Pleomorphomonas sp. T1.2MG-36: one gene and its partner. The protein of the gene in region 2 interacts with the protein of the main gene of each other region in a pairwise test. Links are inferred from orthologs where the notes say so. Each region holds a gene or a part of one and is shown on either strand. Other genes may lie near its edges. The genes, in order: QQZ18_RS18565 and araC.

What was found.
Region 1: the proteins of araC (region 2) and QQZ18_RS18565 interact in binary tests that used the Escherichia coli proteins (3 or more experiments, as listed by UniProt). The link is inferred for Pleomorphomonas sp. T1.2MG-36 from one-to-one orthologs.

The regions. Positions count from the first base shown.
Region 1 is NZ_CATNLY010000045.1:199,829-212,950, forward strand. What follows is about bases 8,376-11,122. They hold QQZ18_RS18565 (tyrosine recombinase XerC), read right to left. Parts: upstream 10,348-11,122; coding sequence 9,403-10,347; downstream 8,376-9,402. Other genes in these bases: lpdA (dihydrolipoyl dehydrogenase), read left to right, coding at 8,376-8,377; QQZ18_RS18560 (DMT family transporter), read right to left, coding at 8,381-9,298; QQZ18_RS18570 (glucosamine inositolphosphorylceramide transferase family protein), read right to left, coding at 10,881-11,122. Outside these bases: sucC (ADP-forming succinate--CoA ligase subunit beta), read left to right, coding at 1-881; sucD (succinate--CoA ligase subunit alpha), read left to right, coding at 886-1,800; QQZ18_RS18540 (2-oxoglutarate dehydrogenase E1 component), read left to right, coding at 1,936-4,905; odhB (2-oxoglutarate dehydrogenase complex dihydrolipoyllysine-residue succinyltransferase), read left to right, coding at 4,967-6,187; QQZ18_RS18550 (LysE family transporter), read left to right, coding at 6,300-6,932; more of lpdA, read left to right, coding at 6,989-8,375; more of QQZ18_RS18570, read right to left, coding at 11,123-12,368; QQZ18_RS18575 (LacI family DNA-binding transcriptional regulator), read right to left, coding at 12,337-13,122. UniProt on the Escherichia coli protein: Site-specific tyrosine recombinase, which acts by catalyzing the cutting and rejoining of the recombining DNA molecules.
Region 2 is NZ_CATNLY010000001.1:212,062-221,510, forward strand. Bases 6,549-9,449 are described here. They hold araC (arabinose operon transcriptional regulator AraC), read right to left. Parts: upstream 8,527-9,449; coding sequence 7,570-8,526; downstream 6,549-7,569. Other genes in these bases: QQZ18_RS01050 (galactokinase), read right to left, coding at 6,549-7,333; araD (L-ribulose-5-phosphate 4-epimerase AraD), read left to right, coding at 8,890-9,449. Outside these bases: galactofuranose ABC transporter, galactofuranose-binding protein YtfQ, read left to right, coding at 276-1,232; galactofuranose ABC transporter, ATP-binding protein YtfR, read left to right, coding at 1,390-2,910; QQZ18_RS01035 (ABC transporter permease), read left to right, coding at 2,910-3,944; galactofuranose ABC transporter, permease protein YjfF, read left to right, coding at 3,941-4,945; QQZ18_RS01045 (UDP-glucose--hexose-1-phosphate uridylyltransferase), read right to left, coding at 5,029-6,069; more of QQZ18_RS01050, read right to left, coding at 6,176-6,548. UniProt on the Escherichia coli protein: Transcription factor that regulates the expression of several genes involved in the transport and metabolism of L-arabinose. Functions both as a positive and a negative regulator.

The DNA of each region.
Region 1 (13,122 bases), on a different replicon or contig from region 2:
TCTACATCGAGGATGGCGCCGACATCGCCCGCGAGCTCTACTGCTCGCTGCTGGTCGATCGCGCGGTCGGTCGCATCGCCTTCGTCGTCTCGACCGAGGGCGGCATGGACATTGAGACCGTCGCTCACGATACGCCGGAAAAGATCGTCACGGTGGCCATCGATCCGGAAGCCGGCGTGACTGCCGCCGACGTGGCGGCCATCGTGTCCGCTCTGCAGCTCGACGGAGTGGCGGCCAAGGATGCCGAGAGCCTCTTCCCGCTGCTCTATCGGGCCTTCGCCGACAAGGACATGAGCCTCCTGGAGATCAATCCGCTGATCGTGCTGAAGGATGGTCATCTGCGTCTGCTCGACGCCAAGGTGTCCTTCGACGGCAACGCGCTGTTCCGTCACCCCGACGTCGAGGCGTTGCGCGACCTTTCCGAGGAAGACGCGAAGGAGATCGAGGCCCACAAGCACGATCTCGCCTACGTGGCGCTCAGCGGCAATATCGGCTGCATGGTCAATGGCGCCGGGCTTGCCATGGCCACCATGGACATCATCAAGCTCTACGGTGCCGAACCGGCCAACTTCCTCGATGTCGGCGGCGGCGCTTCCCGCGAGAAGGTGACGGCGGCCTTCAAGATCATCACCGCCGACCCGGCCGTGAAGGGCATCCTGATCAACATCTTCGGCGGCATCATGAAATGCGACGTCATCGCCGAGGGCGTCATCGCCGCCGTGCGAGAGGTTGGGCTGAAGGTGCCTCTGGTCGTTCGCCTGGAAGGCACCAACGTCGAGCTTGGCAAGAAGATCATCGCCGAAAGCGGTCTCGACGTCATCGCCGCGGACGACCTGGACGATGCCGCCCGCAAGATCGTCGCCGCCGTGAAGGGAGCCTGACGCGATGTCCATCCTCGTCAACAAGGACACCAAGATCATCGTCCAGGGCCTGACCGGCAAGACCGGCACGTTCCACACGGAGCAGGCACTCGGCTACTGCGGCACCAGGATGGTCGCCGGCGTCACGCCCGGAAAAGGCGGATCGACCTGGGAAGGCACGCTGCCCGACGGCAGCAAGGCGGTTCTGCCGGTGTTCGACACCGTCGCCGAGGCGCGTGAGAAGACCGGAGCCAACGCCTCCGTCGTCTACGTGCCGCCCAAGGCGGCCGGCGCCTCGATCATCGAGGCGATCGAGGCGGAAATGCCGCTGATCGTCACCATCACCGAAGGCATTCCCGTGCTCGACATGGTGAAGGTGAAGGCCCGGCTCGACCGCTCGACGTCGCGTCTGCTCGGCCCCAACTGCCCGGGCGTGCTGACGCCCGGCGAGTGCAAGATCGGCATCATGCCCGGCTCCATCTTCCGGCGCGGTTCTGTGGGTATCGTGTCGCGTTCGGGAACCTTGACCTATGAGGCGGTGTTCCAGACGACGAACGAAGGCCTTGGCCAGACGACCGCCGTCGGCATCGGCGGAGACCCGGTGAAGGGTACCGAGTTCATCGACGTGCTGGAGCTGTTCCTCGCCGATCCCGAGACGAAGTCGATCGTCATGATCGGCGAAATCGGCGGCTCGGCCGAAGAGGCGGCTGCCGAGTTCCTGAGAGACGAGGCCAAGCGCGGCCGCATGAAGCCGACGGTCGGGTTCATCGCCGGCCGCACGGCGCCGCCCGGCCGCACCATGGGCCACGCCGGCGCCGTGATTTCCGGCGGCAAGGGAGGGGCCGAGGACAAGATCGCCGCCATGGAGGCGGCGGGCATTGTCGTGTCGCCGTCACCGGCGCAGCTCGGCCGTACGCTGGCCGAACGCCTGAAGGGTTGAGGCGTAGCGTCTCACCATCCGAAAGGACGCCGCGGGGGCCGATTGCCGCCGCCCGCGGGGTCCCCATCTACCCACGGCGAAGCGATCCTGCTTTCGCCGGAACGCGAGGGCGGAGCGGACGGCTCCGAAACGCATATGGCACGGCAGAACGATAACGACGCTTTCGCCGGAACCTCGTTCCTCTATGGCGGCAACGCCGCCTATATCGAGGCGCTTGAGGCTCGCTACCTTGCCGATCCCACGTCGGTCGATCCCGAATGGCGGGAGTTCTTCGACGCCCTTTCCGAGCCGGCGACGGCGCGCGGCGCGCGGGGCGCCAGCTGGACGCGGTCCGACTGGCCGCCGAAGGTCAATGGCGAACTGGTCTCCGCGCTTGACGGCAACTGGCCAGAAGCCAGCAAGGTCCTCGAAAAGAAGATCGAGGCGAAGGCGCAGCCGGCCGGCATCAGCGCCGAGGAGCTCCGGCAGGCGACGCTCGATTCGGTGCGCGCCATCATGATGATTCGCGCCTATCGCATGCGCGGCCATCTCCATGCCGATCTCGACCCGATCGGCGTCGCCAAGAAGCTCGACCATGAGGAGCTGCATCCGACGAGCTACGGTTTCACCGAAGCCGACATGGACCGGCCCATCTTCATCGATCACGTGCTCGGCCTCGAATACGCCACCGTGCGCCAGATGATCGATATCCTGAAGCGCACCTACTGCGGCACGATCGGCTACGAGTTCATGCATATCTCCTCGCCGGAGGAGAAGGCCTGGATCCAGGAGCGCATCGAAGGGCCGGACAAGCAGATCGAGTTTACCGATAATGGCAAGAAGGCCATTCTGAACAAGCTGATCGAAGCCGAGGGCTTCGAGAAGTTTCTGGACGTCAAGTACACCGGCACCAAGCGCTTCGGCCTCGACGGCGGCGAAAGCCTGATTCCGGCGCTTGAGCAGATCATCAAGCGTGGCGGCAATCTCGGCGTGAAGGAGATTGTCCTCGGCATGCCGCATCGTGGTCGCCTCAACGTGCTGACGCAGGTGATGGGCAAGCCGCACCGGGCGCTGTTCCACGAGTTCAAGGGCGGCTCCTACGCCCCTGACGACGTCGAAGGCTCGGGTGACGTCAAGTATCACCTCGGTGCATCCTCGGATCGCGAGTTCGATGGCAACAAGGTTCACCTCAGCCTGACGCCCAACCCGTCGCACCTCGAGATCGTCAATCCGGTGGTGCTCGGCAAGGTCCGCGCCAAGCAAGACGTCTCCACCACGGTCTGGGAGGGCGACATCATCCCGTTGCGTGAGCGGGTCAAGGTGCTGCCCTTGCTGCTCCACGGTGATGCGGCCTTCGCCGGTCAAGGCGTGGTTGCCGAGTGCTTCGGCCTCAGCCAACTGCGCGGTCACCGCGTCGGCGGTTCGATCCACTTCATCGTCAACAACCAGATCGGCTTCACCACCAACCCGCATTTCTCGCGGTCTTCGCCCTATCCGTCCGATGTGGCCAAGATGGTCGAGGCGCCGATCCTGCACGTCAACGGCGACGATCCAGAGGCGGTGGTCTATGCCGCCAAGGTCGCCATCGACTACCGTCAGAAGTTCCACAAGCCGGTGGTGATCGACATGATCTGCTACCGTCGCTTCGGTCACAACGAAGGCGACGAGCCGGGCTTCACCCAGCCGATCATGTATTCCAAGATCCGCGGCCATGCGACGACCCTGCAGATCTACGCCAAGAAGCTGATCGACGAGGGTACGGTCACCCAGGACGAAGTCATCGGCATGCAGGCCGCCTTCCGCCAGAGGCTCGACCAGGAGTACGAGGCGGGACAGGCCTACAAGCCCAACAAGGCCGACTGGCTCGATGGCGCCTGGGCCGGCCTCAGGGTGGCCGACAGCTTCGACGAACAGCGGCGCGGCCAGTCTGGCGTCAACATCGAGACGCTCAAGGAGATTGGTCTCAAGATCAACACGGTGCCGCCGACGTTCAACGTTCACCGCACCATCCAGCGCTTCCTCGACGCTCGCAAGAAGGCGATCGAGACCGGCGAGGGCATCGACTGGGCGCTTGGCGAGGCCCTGGCCTTCGGCTCGCTCGCCTTCGGCGGTCACAAGATCCGCCTGTCGGGCCAGGACTGCGAACGCGGTACCTTCAGCCAGCGTCACAGCGTGCTCTACGATCAGGAGACCGAAGCCCGCTATATTCCGCTCGCCAATCTCTCGCCGGAACAGGCGCCCTTCGAAGTCATCAACTCGATGCTGTCGGAAGAGGCGGTGCTCGGCTTCGAATACGGTTACTCGCTGGCCCGCCCCAACGCGCTCACCCTTTGGGAAGCGCAGTTCGGCGACTTCGCCAACGGTGCGCAGGTGGTGTTCGACCAGTTCATCTCCGGCGGTGAGCGCAAGTGGCTGAGAATGTCCGGCCTCGTCTGCCTGCTGCCGCATGGCTATGAGGGGCAGGGGCCGGAGCATTCGTCCGGCCGTCTCGAACGCTGGCTGCAACTCTGTGCCGAAGACAACATGCAGGTCGCCAACTGCACGACGCCGGCCAACTACTTCCATATCCTCAGGCGGCAGCTGACGCGCGATTTCCGCAAGCCGCTGATCCTGATGACGCCGAAGTCGTTGCTGCGCCACAAGCGGGCGGTGTCCAAGCTCGCCGATATGGGAGCGGAGACCTCCTTCCACCGGCTGCTCTGGGATCATGCCGAGTCGGATCCGGAAACGGTGACCGTGCGCCTGAAGCCGGACGCCGAAATTCGCCGCGTGGTGATGTGCTCCGGCAAGGTCTATTACGATCTCCTCGAGGAACGCGAGAAGCGCGGCATCGACGATGTCTATCTCCTCCGCGTCGAGCAGCTCTATCCCTTCCCGGCCAAGGCGCTGGTCAATGAGCTCGGTCGCTTCCCGAACGCCGAGCACGTCTGGTGTCAGGAGGAGCCCAAGAACATGGGCTCCTGGACCTTCATCGACCCCTATCTCGAATGGGTTCTGAAGCAGATTGGCGCCAAGACCCCCCGCGCCCGCTATGCCGGCCGGGCTCCGGCCGCCGCCACCGCCACGGGCTTGATGTCCAAGCACCTCGCCCAGCTCGCCGCCTTCCTCGACGAAGCGCTCGGCTGACCGGCCATCGGGGCGGCCAACCGGCCGCCTCCATCCCTTTCGCATCTGGAGAGAAGCTCAAATGGGCAACGAGATCCGCGTCCCGACGCTCGGCGAATCGGTTACAGAGGCCACCATCGGCCGCTGGTTCAAGAAAGTCGGCGAGGCCGTCAAGGCCGACGAGCCGCTGGTCGAACTTGAGACCGACAAGGTGACCATCGAAGTGCCGTCGCCGATCGATGGCACGCTGTCGGAAATCCTGGTCGAGGCCGGTGAGACCGTCGGCGTCGGCGCCCTTCTGGGTTCGCTTGGCGCGGCCTCCGCGGGTGCTCCGGCACCCAAGGTCGCCGAGCCGGTGAAGCCGGCTGAGCCTGTTGCTGCGGCCAAGCCCGCCGAGCCCGTCAAGACCGCCGCGCCCGTGCCGCCGTCACCCGCCGCCGCCCGCGTCATGGCCGAAACCGGCGCCAGCGTGGAGAGTGGTTCGGGCAAGCGCGGCCAGGTGCTGAAGGAGGACGTGCTGGCCGCGGTCGCTGCCGTTCGCACTGCCGCCCCGGCGCCCGCCGCTCCGTCGGCACCTCGTGCGTCGGTCGCCGCCGATGACGCCGGCCGCGAGGAGCGAGTCCGGATGAGCAAGCTCCGTCAGACCATTGCTCGTCGCCTCAAGGAGGCGCAGAACTCGGCCGCCATGCTCACCACCTTCAACGAGGTGGACATGACCGGCGTGATGGCGCTCAGGGCCTCCTACAAGGACCTGTTCGAGAAGAAGCATGGCGTCAAGCTTGGCTTCATGGGCTTCTTCGTGAAGGCCGTGGTGCAGGCGCTGAAGGAGATCCCGGCCGTCAACGCCGAGATCGATGGCGAAGACCTCATTTACAAGAACTACTACCACGTCGGCGTCGCCGTCGGCACCGACAAGGGCCTAGTCGTGCCGGTCGTCCGCGATGCGGACCAGCTTTCCATCGCCGGCATCGAAAAGAAGATCGGCGAGTACGGCAAGCGCGCCCGCGACGGTCTACTCCGCATCGAGGAGATGCAGGGGGGCACCTTCACCATCTCCAACGGCGGCGTCTACGGCTCGCTGATGTCGACGCCGATTCTCAACGCGCCGCAGTCGGGCATCCTGGGCATGCACAAGATCCAGGAACGGCCGATGGTGGTGGGTGGCAAGATCGAGATCCGGCCGATGATGTATCTGGCGCTGTCCTACGATCACCGTGTCATCGACGGCAAGGAAGCCGTGACCTTCCTCGTCCGCGTCAAGGAGAACCTCGAGGAGCCGCAGCGGCTCGTTCTCGACCTCTGACGATCGGCGCCGCACTCAGGCCTCCCTCCAAGGCGGAGGGAGGATGCCTGTCGGCGCCCGCCTGCGGTCCGCCGCCCTCGACGGGGGCGATGCGGCAATCGAAAGGAAACCGATGTCTCCTTATCTCGGCGAGCTTGCCGGCGTCATGGCGGTCTTCTCCTTTGCCATCGTGGCACCCGGCGCGGACACCGCCATGGTCATGCGGCAGAGCCTCGTTCACGGCAGGCGGGCCGGTATCCTCACGGCCTTCGGCGTCGGTACCTCGCTGCTGTTCCACCTCACCTACACCATCCTCGGTCTGGGGCTGATCGTCTCCCAGTCCTTGCTGCTGTTCTCGGTGATCAAGTGGGCCGGTGCCGCCTATCTGGCCTACATGGGCATCATGGCGCTGCGAGCGCCCGCACCGACGTTGCCGGAGCCCGGCACCCGGCTTGCGGTGCCCACGAGCAATCTCAGGGCCTTCGGTCTCGGCTTCCTGACCAATGCCCTCAATCCCAAGCCGATACTGTTCTTCCTGTCCCTGTTCTCCGCGCTGGTCAGTCACCAGACCCCGGCGCTGGTAAAGGGCGGCTACGGCTTGGTCATGGCGGCCTGTCTCATTCTTTGGTTCTCCGCCGTGTCCTGCTTTCTGACCATGCCCAGGGTGAGAAACGCCTTTTCGCGAGCCGGCCTCTGGATCAATCGCGTAACCGGTGCTGTCTTCATCGCCTTCAGCATCCGTCTGGCTCTTTCCCGAGCCGAGTGAGTCCCCCGCACTGCGCACCTGAACACAAGCCGCTGCAGCCTCAGAGGAGTGCCTTCATGTCCTTCGATCTCGTTGTCATCGGTACCGGTCCCGGCGGTTATGTGGCAGCCATCCGCGCCTCCCAGCTCGGCATGAACGTCGCCGTCGTCGAAAAGCGCGCGAGCCACGGCGGCACCTGTCTCAATGTCGGCTGCATTCCGTCCAAGGCGCTGTTGCATGCGTCCGAGATGTTCCACGAGGCCGGGCACGTCTTCGCCAAGCTCGGCGTCAAGGTCGGAGAGCCCGAACTCGATCTGCCGGCCATGATGGGCCACAAGGACGCAACCGTCCGCAGCAACGTCCAGGGCATCGATTTCCTCTTCAAGAAGAACAAGATCACCGTCCATCGCGGTACCGGCCGCATCGTCGCCGCGGGCAAGGTGGAAGTGACTGGCGAAGGCGACGACAAGACGGTCGTCGAAGCGAGGAGCATTCTGATTGCCACCGGCTCCGATGTGGCGGGCTTGCCCGGCATCGCCATTGACGAGAAGAGCGTGGTCTCCTCGACCGGCGCGCTGTCGCTGGAAAAGGTGCCCGGGCATCTGGTGGTGATCGGTGCCGGCGTCATCGGCCTCGAACTCGGCTCGGTCTGGCAGCGCCTGGGCGCGCGCGTCACGGTGATCGAGTATCTCGACCGTATCCTTCCAGGCCTCGACGGAGAGGTGGCGAAGACCTTCCAGAAACTCCTGGAGCGTCAGGGATTTGCCTTCAAGCTCGGGCGCAAGGTAACCGGCGTCGACGGCGGAAAGGTGCGTTTCGAGCCCGCCGCCGGGGGCGAGGCGGAAACCGTCGATGCCGACGTCGTGCTGGTGGCGGTCGGCCGCAAACCCTTTACCGAGGGTCTCGGCCTTGCCGAAGTCGGCGTCAAGCTCGACGGCAAGGGGCGCGTTGAGATCGATGGCCATTACGCGACGAACGTGCCGGGCATCTACGCCATCGGCGATGTCGTTGCCGGGCCCATGCTCGCCCACAAGGCCGAAGACGAAGGTATCGCCGTGGCCGAACTCCTGGCCGGCAAGGCGGGCCACGTCAATTACGACGTGATCCCGGCGGTGGTCTACACGTCGCCCGAGGTCGCCGCCGTCGGCCGGACCGAGGAAGATCTGAAGACCGCCGGCGTGCCCTATAAGGTCGGCAAGTTCAGCTACATCGCCAACGGCCGCGCCAAGTCGATCCTCAAGACCGATGGCTTCGTCAAGGTGCTGGCCCATGCCGACACCGACCGCGTGCTCGGCGTACACATTGTCGGACCGGGCGCCGGCGAAGCGATCGCCGAGGCGGCGGTGCTGATGGAGTTCTCCGGATCGGCCGAGGATCTTGCCCGTACCTGTCATGCCCATCCGACGCTGTCGGAGGCGGTGAAGGAAGCGGCGCTCGCCGTCGACAAGCGAGCAATTCACGCCTGACGGTCAGCGGCGCCGGTCGACGATGGTGAACAGCCCGACGCCGCCCACCACCAGCGCGGTGCCGAGAAGATCGACGCCGCGCAACGGCTCGCCCAGGATCAGCACGGCGAGGAACAGCGTCACCACCGGCGACAGCGTGCCGATGGTGGAGTTGGCCGCCGCCGAAATGCGCGACAGCGCGGCGCTCATCAGGAAGCTGGGCAATATCGTCGCGCCGATGGCCAGCGCCACGGCGAGCGCAAAGGCGCGGCTGGACACGACGAGGGCCGATAGCGGGTGCGTGAGAAGAAACAGCATCAGGATCACCGCCGCCGCACCGGTCATGGCGACCGAGGTGAACAGAGGCGCCCCCATGACGGCAATGCTGCCTCCGGCCAGCAGCTGATAAAGCGCGAAGGTGACGGCGGCGCCCAATACCCAGAGCGCGCCGACGACGATGTCGCCACCGCCCGTCTTAAAGTCGGCCAGGAACACCACGGCGAGGCCCAGATAGGCGATGCCAAAGGCGGCGAGCGGCTTCCAGCGCAGCGGCATGTGGAACAGGGCCGCGCCGAGCAGCAGCACGAACAGCGGATAGGTGAAGAGAATCAGCCGCTCGAACTGCGGCGTCAGCGTCTCCAGGCCCTTGAAGTCGGCATAGGACGAAAACCAGTAGCCGATCACCCCGATCAGCAACGCCTTGGCATAGGCCGGCATCGGCACCGCCCGCTGGCGCTCCCGGGCATAGGCCAGAACGCCGACGGCAACGTAGACGGGCACGGAGAGCCCCATTCGGAGCGCTAGCAGCGTCAGCGTGTCCACGCCCTCGGCAAAGGCGAGCTTGATGAGGATGCCCTTGGCGGCGAACAGCACGGCTCCGAGAGCGGCGAATCCGTAGCCGAGCCAAGGCGTATCGGTTGAGGGAGCAGCGGAAGCGTTCAAGAGGCGATGGCCCTGATGGGCCTCCCGGGAGGTGGACTTAAGTCGCAAGCCTTAAGCCATCGGGCAGGCCAAGGAAAGCCGATCGGCGAAACGGGTATCCTGCCTCATGCGCGCGGATGTGCGCCCTTCCAGGCGGCGACCAACCGTTCGGCGTCGACCGAGGTGTAGACCTGCGTCGTCGACAGGTTGGCGTGGCCCAACAGTTCCTGGATGGTGCGGAGATCGCCCCCGGACCCGAGAAGATGCGTGGCGAACGAGTGCCGGAGCGCGTGTGGTGTCGCCGTTTCGGGAAGACCAAGGGCGCCGCGCAGGCGTTGAACGGCGAGCTGGATGATGCGGGGCGACAGCGGCCCTCCCTTTGCGCCGCGAAACAGGGGCTCCTGCGGGGCGAGACGGAAGGGGACGAGGCGAATGTAGGCCGCCACGGCCCGACCGACCGCGGGCAGCACGGGGACAAGTCTCGTCTTGCCACCCTTGCCGGTGACGCGCACCGCGCCGCCCGCTTCCGGCGGCGCTTCGGCGGCGGTCAGTGAAAGAGCCTCGGAAATGCGCAGACCGGCGCCGTAGAGCAGCGCCAGCACGGCGGCGTCGCGCGCGGCGATCCATGGCTCGTCCACCAGTGCTCCGGCTTCGGACACGATGGAAAGCGCGTCGGAAACGCCGAGCGGGCGCGGTAACCGGCGGGGTGCTTTCGGCGCCGCGATAGCGGAGACGGCGGCGCTGGTTGCTTCCCCTCGCTTCTCGAGGAACCGAATCAGCGAACGAATGCCGGAGAGGCCGCGTGCGAGGCTTGGCGCGGCGAGGCCGTCACGTCGGCGGCGCGCGAGGAAAGCACGATAATCCGCTGGCGACAGCCGACCGAGGTCGACAATGGCGGGAGGCGCGCCAAGGTGCCCCGTCAGGAAGCGAACGAAATCGTGCGCGTCACGGCCGTAGGCCTCGACGGTGCGTGGGCTGAGGCGGCGCAGATCGGCCAGCCAGCGTTGCCAGTCGAGGACGGCAACGGCGAGATCGGGCGCCATGGTGACAAGAGGGGTGGTATCGGTCATCGGCTTCGGCTTTCGCTTCGGACTGTCGGCTGAAAAGCTGAATGGCCGATGAACGCAGGCCTCAGGGTTGGTTCAAGGGAAACGGTGTAGAAATCCGCTCAAGATGACCCGCCGGCAGGAAACCGGTGAGTCCGCGCTCCAAGGAGGGCCCTGCCATGTTCCATAGGCGTCTTCTCAATACCCTTGTCGCTTCTCTGGCGGTGGCATTGGTCGCTGCCGCCGGCCTCGCCGGCACGGCTTCGACCGCGGCAGCCGATGGTTTCTATTTTGGCTATCACGACGGTCCGCGCATGCCGCCCCCGCCCCCGCGTTGGGGGTGGGGGGCGCCCCCGCCTCCCGGGCCGGGTTGGGGCCGGCCGGGTTGGGGACCGCCGGGTCACAACTGGGGACCGCCGCCGATGTGCAGGCCGCGCTGGGTCGATCGGCCGGTCGTCGATCCGTGGGGCCGGATTGTCCGCTATCAGCGGATGCAGGTCATGGATTGCGGCCCGCGCCGTCACCGCTGGTAATCGCAACCTGAACGTCGGCCCGCACTATGGGACGACGACGTCCGTCCCGCCGCCGGCTATGACGTCGATCACCTCGAAGCCCGCGCCTCGGTTGTAGGTGTGAAGGCCTGAAAGCGGCGGCGCCGGCCGCAACGCCACAAGCGCGGTCTCGGCATATCCCCCGGCATCGAGACGATCGATGCGGGCGAAGCCGAGGCCGGCGCCATAGCCGCCGGCGCTGTCCTGAAAGGGCCGAATGATGTTCGCGCCGAGCGAGAACATCCGGCCGGCCGGTCGCGCCGACGCGACGTCGACCTTGGCCGGGCCGGCGAACAATGGAACCCACGGACCGGTGAGAGTCTCGGCCGTGAAGATGGCAAGCCCATCCCAGCTGGAGCCCCAGTTCGGGCGCACGGTGCCGAACAGATGGCGGCGGCCGTTGGCCTGAAGCAACGTGGCGTCCCCAAGGTCGATGTCGTCGATCAGGACCGCCACCTGCTCCCAGCGGTCGGGAAACTCGACTGCCCGCCAAAGCTGAACCTGACGCTGTCCGGACGTTTCCGGGATCATGTAGAGCGTGCCGTCCTCCTCGAAGACGAAGGGGTAGGACAGATGGCAGTTGCCCTCGATCACCGGTCGCGGCGTACCGATGGGGCCGCCGGTACCGACGTCAACCGCCGATATGATGCCCTTTTGCGTCGCGAACGGAAATTCTTCCACCAGCAGGACGGTGCGGTCACCCTGTCGCACCAGAAAGGGGTCGGCGTAAAAGCGCTCGCCGTCATCGGCGAGCCGCCGCCAGGGACGCCCGGCAATGGTCGGCAACGCATCGTCGCCGGTCTCGTCGGTCCGCCAGGCTACCGCCCAGTTGGGCGGGTTGCGCACGAGGCGCTCCAGGCGACTGGCGAGCGACCGTGCGAAGGTGGTGGCGGCGAAGCGGCCCGGATTGCCGGTTCGGCGGGGCGGCGGATCGGTCTCCACACGCGGCAGCGTGAGATCGTGGAGCGTGGCGCCGCCGGCCAGATGCCCGGCTGCCAGCGTCAGCATCTCGATTGCCCGGCCGGTGGTGATGGACATTCCCGATCCGAGTTGCCGCCGGTCCTCAACGGCGATGTGCCAGCGGCCGACCAGGCGGTGGGTCTCGCCGGTAACCGCAATGAGATCGAGAAACGGCTCCTCTCCGGCCATGATGGCGTCCGCGGCGCCGGCCGCCACTCCGGTCCCGCTTACGCTGATCAGCAGCCGGTCGCGAGAGATATCGGTCGCGGCAGCCAGATCGACGACGAGATCGGCATCCTCATCGCCGACGGACAGGCCGAGCGCGGAGGGCGACAGCCGCGCAAGCGGTTCGTTGAGGGGCCGGCGAAAGGCGAGAGCCTCGAAGGCAAGACAGAAATCGAGCAGACTGGCAGGTGGCGGGCCGGCTACCGTGGCAATGGCGCCGCTGCCGCCGGTGGCGGCCAGGACGCCCGCGATCGCTTCGGCCTGCCAGCGTCTGAGATCAGTGGAATCGATTAAGAACAAGACGTGCATGCGGCCCTCCCCCGCCGATGCTGCCGCGACGACTTCGCCTGCCACGCGCCGGTACCATGCCGCCGACTTTTCGTGGTGTGCGCTCGCCGGGTGGTGGCCCAACGGTGGTGCCCGCGATGAGTTCCGTGCCGAACTCTACCAGGATGCAGGAACGAGCCGGCTTGGGGACCATGAGCCGCGATTCCATGATGGCCAAGGCCGATACGGCAAGTTGCTCGTAGCCGACACTGACGGTGGCAAGACCGGTCGGCCGGGCTTCCCGTATGCCGTCGCAACCGATCACCGACACGTCGGCCGGCACATCGAGACCGGCGGCCGAAAGTGCCTTCAAGGCCCCTTCGGCCAGCGGGTCCGAAAGACAGAAGATGGCGGTTGCGCCGCCGAGATCGCCGGTTTCGCCAAGCCGCGCCGCCACGGCTGCCTCGCCGGCCTCCACGCTGTCCTCGGCGGCGGTGATGGTCTCGTGGGCGTTCAGCTCGTGGGCTTCGATCGCTTCGGCAAACCCGGTGCGCCGTGTCGTCAGATGATCGCGGCCCGTCGTGCCCAGCATCAATACGTGGCGGTGTCCCGCATCGATCAGGTGCCGGACCGCGACACTGGCGGCGAACCCATTGGCCGGTACGACCGCGTCGGCCCGTCGCAGTTGCTCCTCGCCGTTCATGACCACCATCGACAGGCCCGTCTTGACGAGGTCGCCGAGATCGAGCTTTTCGCCGCAGCTCATCAGGATGACGCCGCTGGCTTTCTCGGTGCG
Region 2 (9,449 bases):
GAAAAGCGGAACAAGTCGATCATCATTGGATTGGACGATCATATCGCCGGTATTTTGCCAGAAGAGCCCTTAAAAACCCAAATCCAGACCCGGATATTATACCTTAGTATAGGTCTCAAATTCATGCGGATCAGCAGAATCTTCCATGAAGGAGACTGATTTGTCTCTTTTGCTAAAATGCCCACTGGGTTAACTTGTCCCTAGCCGGTGTGGAGGCCGGCGTCCGGGGAGTGATAAGGCCTTCGGCCGCTCCCGGATAAAATGTGGAGGAGAGAATGCGCACTCTTAACTTGCTCGCCGCGACCGCCTTTGCGACGGCTCTTTCCGTTTCGTCTGCCTTTGCGCTGACCGTTGGCTTCTCGCAGATCGGTTCGGAATCCGGCTGGCGCGCTGCCGAGACGAGCGTTACCAAGCTCGAAGCTCAGAAGCGCGGCATCGACCTGAAGTTCGCCGACGCCCAGCAGAAGCAGGAAAACCAGATCAAGGCCGTTCGTTCGTTCATCGCCCAGGGCGTTGACGCGATCCTGATCGCTCCGGTGGTCGCCACCGGTTGGGATGCCGTCCTCAAGGAAGCCAAGGAAGCCAATATTCCGGTGATCCTGCTCGACCGTACCGTCGATGCTCCCCAGGACCTCTATCTCACCGCCGTCACGTCCGACACGGTCTTCGAAGGCAAGGTTGCCGGCGATTGGCTCGTGAAGGAAGTCGGCGACAAGCCGTGCAACATCGTCGAGCTCCAGGGCACGACGGGCTCGTCGCCGGCCATCAACCGCAAGAAGGGCTTTGACGAGGCTATCGCCAGCCACGCCAACCTGAAGATCATCCGCAGCCAGACCGGTGACTTCACCCGCACCAAGGGTAAGGAAGTCATGGAAAGCTTCATCAAGGCTGAAGGCGGCGGCAAGAACATCTGCGCTCTTTACGCCCACAATGACGACATGGCCGTCGGCGCCATCCAGGCGATCAAGGAAGCTGGCCTGAAGCCGGGCAAAGACATCCTCGTCGTCTCCGTCGACGCCGTTCCGGATATCTTCCAGGCCTTCGTCGCCGGTGAAGCCAACGCCACCGTCGAACTGACCCCGAACATGGCCGGCCCGGCCTTCGATGCCCTTGACGCCTATCTCAAGGACAAGAAGGAGCCCGCCAAGTGGATCCAGACCGAGTCCAAGCTCTACACGCCGGCTGATGACCCGCAGAAGGTCTACGACGAGAAGAAGGGCCTCGGTTACTGATACCGTCCCGGAGCGCCGCCCCTTTTCGTAATGGGCGGCGTTCCCCTTTATTGCCGGGCCGCTTTTTCCGGCTGTCGGCGGGCTTGTCCCTCGGGGTGAGGCCGTCGCATCGGAGGGCGGCCCGTTTCTTTGATCGGCAATAGTTGGACCAGCTATCATGGCGAACGCTCAGCCCCTGCTATCCGTGCGCGGAGTCAGCAAGGCCTTTCTTGGCGTATCCGCGCTCGAAAATGTCGACTTCACGCTTCAGGCCGGTGAAGTGCACGCTCTTCTCGGCGAGAACGGCGCGGGCAAATCGACGCTTATCAAGATCATCACGGGTGCCTACCGCCGCGACGAGGGCGAGGTCCTGCTCGAAGGAACGCCCATCTATCCGCGCGACGTCGTCGACGCCCAGAAGCTTGGCATCGGCACCGTCTATCAGGAGGTCAACCTTCTGACCAACCTCACGGTGGCCGAGAACCTTTTCCTTGGACGCGAGCCCAAGCGTTTCGGCCTGACCGATGTGCGTGAGATGAACCGCCGCTCGCGCGCCATCCTCGACACCTATGGCCTCGGTATCGACGTCACAGCACCGCTCGCCAACTTCTCGGTCGCCATCCAGCAGGTTGTCGCCATCGCCCGCGCGGTCGACATTTCCGGCAAGGTGCTCGTGCTGGACGAACCGACCGCCAGCCTCGACGCCCACGAAGTGGAAATGCTGTTCGCCGTGGTCCGCCAGCTTCGTGCGCGCGGCATGGGCATCATCTTCATCAGCCATTTCCTCGATCAGGTCTACGAGATCGCTGACACCATTACGGTGCTGCGCAACGGCCGGCTGATCGATACCGTGCCTGTAGCCGGTCTCGATCGCTTGAAGCTGGTCTCCATGATGCTGGGCCGCCAGCTCGAAGCCGACATCAAGCGTACGATCGACCCCAACACGGCCAAGACCGAACCGCTGGTCTCGCTACGCGGGCTTGGCAAGCGCGGAAACGTCGATCCGATCGACCTCGACATCCGCCAGGGCGAAGTGGTCGGCATCGCCGGTCTCCTCGGCTCCGGCCGCACGGAAACGGCACAGCTCGTGTTCGGCATCGAGCGCGCCGACAGCGGCACCATCAGCGTCGCCGGCACGCCGGTCAACATGTCCTCGCCGCGCAAGGCAATCGCTCAGGGCTTCGCCTTCTGTCCGGAGGACCGCAAGACCGACGGCATCGTCGGCGACCTGTCGGTGCGCGAGAACATCATCTTCGCGCTTCAGGCTCAGCGCGGCTGGATGCGTCCCCTCTCCCGCTCCGAGCAGGAGGCGCTTGCCGATCGCTACATCGCCGCCCTGGACATCCGCACGTCCGACCGCGAGAAGCCGATCAAGTTCCTGTCCGGCGGCAATCAGCAAAAGGTCCTGCTGGCCCGCTGGCTCGCAACCAATCCGCGCTTCCTCATCCTCGATGAGCCGACCCGCGGCATCGACGTCGGCGCCCATGCCGAGATCATTCGCCTGATCATCGATCTCTGCGAGCGCGGGATGGCCCTTCTGGTCATCTCGTCGGAACTCGGCGAACTCGTCGGCTATTCCTCCCGCATCATCGTGCTGAGAGACCGCAAGATGGTCAGCGAGCTGACCGGCGAGGAGATTTCCACCGACCAAATCATGAAGGCCATCGCTTCGCATGGCGCGACCGGGGAGGCAGCGTAATGGCCGTTCCTACCATCGTCCGTGAGCGGACACCCCAGATTATCGTCCTGGCGGTGATCCTTGCGCTCAACGCGATCATTTCGCCGGGCTTCTTTTCCATCGAGATCCAGAACGGCCGCCTCTACGGTTCGCTGATCGACGTGCTCAACCGCGGCGCGCCGGTCACCCTTCTGGCCATCGGCATGACGCTGGTGATCGCGACCAAGGGCATCGATCTTTCCGTCGGTGCCGTAATGGCCATCGTCGGCGCCGTCGCGGCGTCGCTGATCACCTCCGGCTACTCGCTTCCTGCGACGCTCGCCGGAGCGCTGTTCGTCGGCCTCGTCTGCGGCATCTGGAACGGCGCTCTGGTCGCCCTGCTGGACATTCAGCCGATCATCGCCACGCTGATCCTGATGGTGGCCGGCCGAGGCATCGCCCAGCTCATCACCGAAGGCGTCATTCTGACTTTCAACGACAAGCCCGAACTGATCTTCGTCGGTTCCGGCTCGTTCCTGAACCTGCCGATGCCGGTCATCATCTGGATCGTCATTGCGATCCTGGCGATCCTGGTCATTCGGCGCTCGGCGCTCGGGCTGCTGATCGAGGCGATCGGCGTCAACCGGCGCGCCTCCACGCTGTCGGGTGTCAATTCCCGCGTCATCCTACTCGCCGTCTACGCGGTGTCCGGGCTCTGCGCGGCCGTCGCCGGCGTTATCGCCGCCGCCGATATCAAGGGCGCCGACGCCAACAACGCCGGTCTCTGGCTTGAGATGGATGCCATCCTGGCGGTGGTGATCGGCGGAACGTCGCTGCTCGGTGGTCGCTTCTCGCTTGTCGGCTCGCTGATGGGCGCCATGATCATCCAGTCGCTCAATACCGGCATTCTCCTGGCGGGCTTCCCGCCGGAGTTCAACCTCATCATCAAGGCGGCGATCATCCTGATCATTCTGATCGTCCAATCGCCTGCCAGCCAGGCGGCCATCGCCAACTTCCGGGCCAACCGGCAGCCGGTGGCGGTCAAGACCGAAAGCAGGGAGCACGCGGCGCGATGAAAAACTCCAAGTACCTGCCGCTGATGGCCACCTTTGTGGTCTTCGTGCTGGCCTACGTCATTTGCATCTCGGTGTTTCCGAACATGCTCTCGACGCGCGTCGCCGGCAACCTGCTGACCGACAACGCCTTTCTCGGCATCACTGCGGTCGGCATGACCTTCGTGATCCTGTCCGGCGGCATCGACCTGTCGGTTGGATCGGTGATCGCCTTCACCGGCGTGTTCCTGTCGGTGGTCCTGCGGGATACCTCCATCCATCCGCTGGCGGCCTTTGCCATCGTGCTGGTGCTGACCACCGCCTTCGGGGCGGCGATGGGGGGCGTCATCTTCTTCCTGGACATGCCGCCGTTCATCGTGACGCTGGCCGGCATGTTCCTCGCCCGCGGCATTTCCTATCTGCTGACGACGGAATCGGTGCCCATCACCCATCCGTTCTATTCGACCCTGCAGGACATCTACATCAGGATGCCCGGCGGTGGACGGTTGACGCTGATCGCCATGGTCATGCTGGCCGTATTCGCCCTCGGCATCATCATCGCCCAGCGCACCCGCTTCGGCACCTATGTCTACGCCCTGGGCGGCAACCTCACGTCCGCCCAGCTCATGGGCGTGCCTGTGGCAAAGACGACGATCGGCATCTACGCCCTTTCGGGCTTCCTTGCCGGCCTCTCGGGCATCGTCTTCTCGCTCTACACCTCGGCCGGCTATTCGCTGGCGGCCGTCGGTGTCGAGCTCGACGCCATCGCCGCCGTGGTGATCGGCGGTACGCTGCTGACCGGCGGCTACGGCTTTGTCGCCGGTACTTTCCTGGGCATCTGCATCCAGGGGCTGATCCAGACCTACATCGTGTTCGATGGTACGCTGTCGAGCTGGTGGACCAAGATCGTCATCGGTCTTCTGCTGTTCGGCTTCATCGCTCTCCAGCGCGGCCTGATGTGGATGTCCGAGCGCAGCGCCCGCAACATGCGCCACGCCTCGGCCGCCCAGCCGACAAGCGCCTGATCGAACGGCCCTAGCCAAAGTGGAACCGCCGCCGGAGCGATCCGGCGGCGGTTCCATTTCGGGCAGGCATTGAAGCGGATCGATTACCGATCGAGGTAATGGATGGTGGGCAGATCGCGCAGTCGCTGCGCGGCCGTCTCCGGCGTCAGGTCGCGCTGAGGCGAACCGAGCATCTCGAAGCCGACCATGAACTTCTTCACCGTCGCCGAGCGCAGGAGCGGCGGGTAGAAGTGGGCGTGGAACATCCACTCCTCATGCGCCTCTCCATCGGTCGGCTTCTGATGGAACCCCATCGAGTAGGGGAAGGACGTCTCGAACAGGTTGTCGTAGCGGATGGCGATATTGGACAGCGCGTCGGCCAGCGAGGCGCGCTCGCCGGTCGTGAACTCGTCGAAACCGCCCATGCGGCGCTTGGGCAGCACCATGGTCTCGAACGGCCAGATCGCCCAGTAAGGCATCAGGACGACGAAGTGGTCGTTCTGATGGATGATGCGCTCGCCGAGCTTCAGCTCCTTTTCGACGTAGTCGAGGAGCATCGCCCTTCCCTTTTCCTTGAAATAGGCGAGCTGACGATCGGTTTCCTTGGCGGTCTCGTTGGGCATATGTCGGCTCGACCAGATCTGCCCATGCGGATGCGGTTGCGAGCATCCCATCGCCTCGCCGCGATTCTCGAAGATCAGCACCGAACCGATGTCGGGTTTCGAGCCGAGGTCGACGAACTGCTCGATCCAGGCATCGACGACATAGGTGATCTCTTCGACCGACATGCGCGACAGCGTCTGGTCGTGGCGCGGTGAGAAGCACAGCACCCGGCAAAGACCGGATTCGCCTTCGGCGATCATCAGCCCATCGTCGTTCTGATAATCGGAGGGCGCATCCGGCGTCAGCGCTGCGAAGTCGTTGGTGAAAACGAAGGTATGCTTGTAGTCAGGGTTGCGCTCGCCGTTCATGCGCAGATTGCCGGTGCAGAGATTGCATTTCGGGTCGTGCGCGATACCCGCGACGGGCGGCAACTTCTCCACCTGCCCCTGCCACGGACGCTTGGCCCGGTGCGGCGATACCAACACCCACTCCCCCGTAAGTGGGTTGAACCGGCGGTGAGGATGATCGGCGAATGCGTTCATGATTGTTCCGTCCTGGCCGATGGATCGGTCGGCAACCGGCTGGAACGCCTGCGCGTCCCGGAAAGGGAACGGAGCGGACCGTCCGGCTACCGCTCCGCCGGTGCACTCAGCCCGCGAGCGGGCCCACTCCCTGCTGCGGCGAACAGGCAAAGATGGTCGACTTGAGACCGGTCGCCTTCTCGTAGGCCGCCTTCACGTTTTCCATGAAAGCATCGGCGGCGCCGGCTTCGACAAGGCTCACCGTGCAACCGCCGAAGCCGCCGCCGGTCATGCGAGAGCCGAACACACCGGGCTGCTTCTGGGCGATGTCGACCAGCACGTCGACCTCTTCGCATGAGATCTCGTAGTCGTCGCGCATCGAGGCGTGCGACTGGTTCATCAACGCGCCGCAACGGGCCAGATTTCCCGCGGCCAGCGCATCGGCCGCTTCAAGCACTCGCTCGTTCTCCGTGACGATGTGGCGGGCACGACGATAGGTGACGTCCGAGACCAGCGCCTTGTTCGCTTCGAGGTCGGCGGGCGTCACATCGCGCAGCGCCTTGATCGGTCCGAGCACCGGGGAGAGAAGGCGGACCGCCTCCTCGCAGGACGCGCGGCGCTTGTTGTATTCGCCCGAGGCCAGTTCATGGTGGACCATCGAGTTGGCGACGACGATGCGGGCCCGCGGATCGATCGGCACAGGCCGCTTTTCAAGGCTGCGACAGTCGATCATCAACGCATGATCGTGCTGGCCGTTGCAGGAAATGAACTGGTCCATGATGCCGCAGCGCATGCCGACGAACTCGTTCTCGGCCTTCTGGCAGAGCTTGGCGAGTTCGACCGTGTCGATAGGCAGCCCGGCAACGGTCAGAAGGCTATAGCCGATCGACACCTCGAGCGCTGCCGAGGACGACAGGCCGGAACCGACCGGAACCGACGAGGCGACCAGGATGTCGGCACCCTTGAGCGCCTTTCCGGCGCCAGCCAGCGCCACGGCCACACCGAACACGTAATCTGTCCAGTCGCGCTTCGGCTGGGGAGCAGGATCGTCCAGATCGAACTCCCGAGTCTCACCAATCTTGGCCGAGTGGACACGGAGGATTCTGTCCGGACGAGGCGCAACGGCGGCACGGGTCTCGTATTCCAGCGCCGCCGGCATGATGAAGCCGTCATTGTAGTCGGTATGCTCGCCGATCAGGTTGACGCGCCCGGGGGCCCTGATGAGAAACGGCTCGCTTCCGAAGATATCCCTGAATCCTGCCTTGAGCTCGTCGACGCTGAACATGTTGGCTTCTCGCCTCCCGAAGATCACGACCGGCGCCCCTCCGAAACGGTTGCCGGCATGGATGAATGCGCTGTATCGATCGCGCCGCTTCGGGCTCACGCAGCGAGGCGACACTCCTTTATAGACAGCATAAAACAACCCGGCAAGCACTGGCCGCTTGCGCGCCTTTGCGTACACCCCCGCGATTCCGCTCTCCATGGGGAAAGCGGACCGGGTGACGGCGAGCTCGATTTTACTTACGGCAAGCCTTGGGTGCGGCCATGTTCGGCCCGGAAGGCCTTGGGGCTGCACCCGGTGTAGCGGCGGAAGACGCGACTGAAATAGAGCGGGTCTTCGTAGCCGACCTGGGCGGCGATCTGCTTCACCGGGCTCGGCGTCACCAGAAGCAGATGACAGGCGAACTGGATCACCTGCTCTTCGCGCCATTTCAGGATCGACCGGCCGAGGGTCTGCGTGAACAGATGGGCCAGGCGCGACGGCGACAGGCAAACCGCCTGGGCGATTTCCGCCACCGAAAGTGGCCTGTGCAGATTGTCGGTGACGAACTTGCAGGCCATCAGCAGACGCTGATCGAAGTGCCCCGGCGGTGCCGTCGCCCGATCATTCTTGGCGCAGAGCAGTATCACCCGCTCCAGGAGGTTCATGGCGAGTTCCATGGAAAGCAGATCGGTGTTGGCCGACCAGCTTGCCACTTCCCCGAACAGCGCTTCCAGCGTTGCCACCAGCGACTTGTCGTCCACCCGCTGCACGAAGAATGCGCCGCGCGCTCCCCGCCAGGACAGCCAGCCGCTCCAGAAGGCGCGGGGCTGGAAATAGATCCAGCGGTGCCACCATTCCGATGCCCCCGGCGCGCGCCCGTAGTCGTGAATGGCCCCCGGCGGAAACAGCACGAGATCACCCGGCTCCACCGTGAAGCGGTTCTCTCCGTCGAAGACTTCGCCGCTGCCCTTGACCGTCAGGTTGATGATCCAGCCGCGCATGCCGTCCGGCCGCTCGATGCGGAAATCGAGCGGACCACCCCGTTCGATCGGCGTGATGCCGGCGACGAGACGTGTATCGAAGTGGAAACCGGGGAACAGCGGAGCGACGAAGGGGTCGGCCGTCGTCTCCCCTCCTGCCTGCAAGAGCGACAAACGGCGAATGACGCTCTCGACCTGAGCCGGTGCGGAAAGGGGGGCGGCAGTATCGTCCATGTAAAAAGCTGGATTAGCCCTTTGGGAAGCAGATGGGGCGCACTATAATCCTCTCAATCAAAATGAGCAATAACAGCGGCTTGAATTCGATCGCCGACAAGGAGGAAGAGGCTGGACGTTTCGCTTGGAGGGCGAAATTCGTCCGCATCACGGCTGACGCATAAGCGAAACCACGTGGCGTTTCTCGGCGCGTCGTTCGTTCAGTTTTGCCGGCAAGATGCGAAGCGATAGGATCAGACGCGAACGCAACGGTCCTGCGGCTCGGCGCTTCTGTCGAGACCCGCGCCCATCGTTGGGTTATCTAGCGCTGTTGGTCGTTACGAGTCGCGGCCGGCAAGTAAATCATGCTGAAGGCAGCCATCCATGAAACTCAAGGAACTCCGCGAACAGGTCTGCGAGGCCAATCTGGAACTCGACCGTCGCAAGATTGTCGTTCACACCTGGGGCAATGTCTCGGGCGTGGACCGCGAGAAGGGCTACATCGTCATCAAGCCGTCGGGCGTCTCCTACGACAAGCTGACGCCTGACAAGCTGGTGGTTGTGAACCTTGCCGACGGCAAGGTGCTGGAGGGCGATCTCAATCCCTCCACCGATACCAAGACGCATCTGGTGCTCTACCGCGCCTTCCCGACCATCGGTGGCGTCACCCACACGCATTCCCCTTACGCCGTTGCCTGGGCGCAGGCGCGCAAGGAAATCCCCTGCTTCGGCACCACGCATGCGGACTACTGCCACGGCGCCGTTCCGCTGACGGCTCCGCTTACGGCGGAAGAAGTGACGGCAGACTACGAAGCCAACACCGGCGAGGCCATCGTCCGCCGTCTCGGCAACGAGAACCCGCTTGCCAAGCCCATGGTGCTCGTGGCCGGCCACGGTCCGTTCACCTGGGGCAAGAATGCTCCCGACTCGGTGCTCAACGCCGT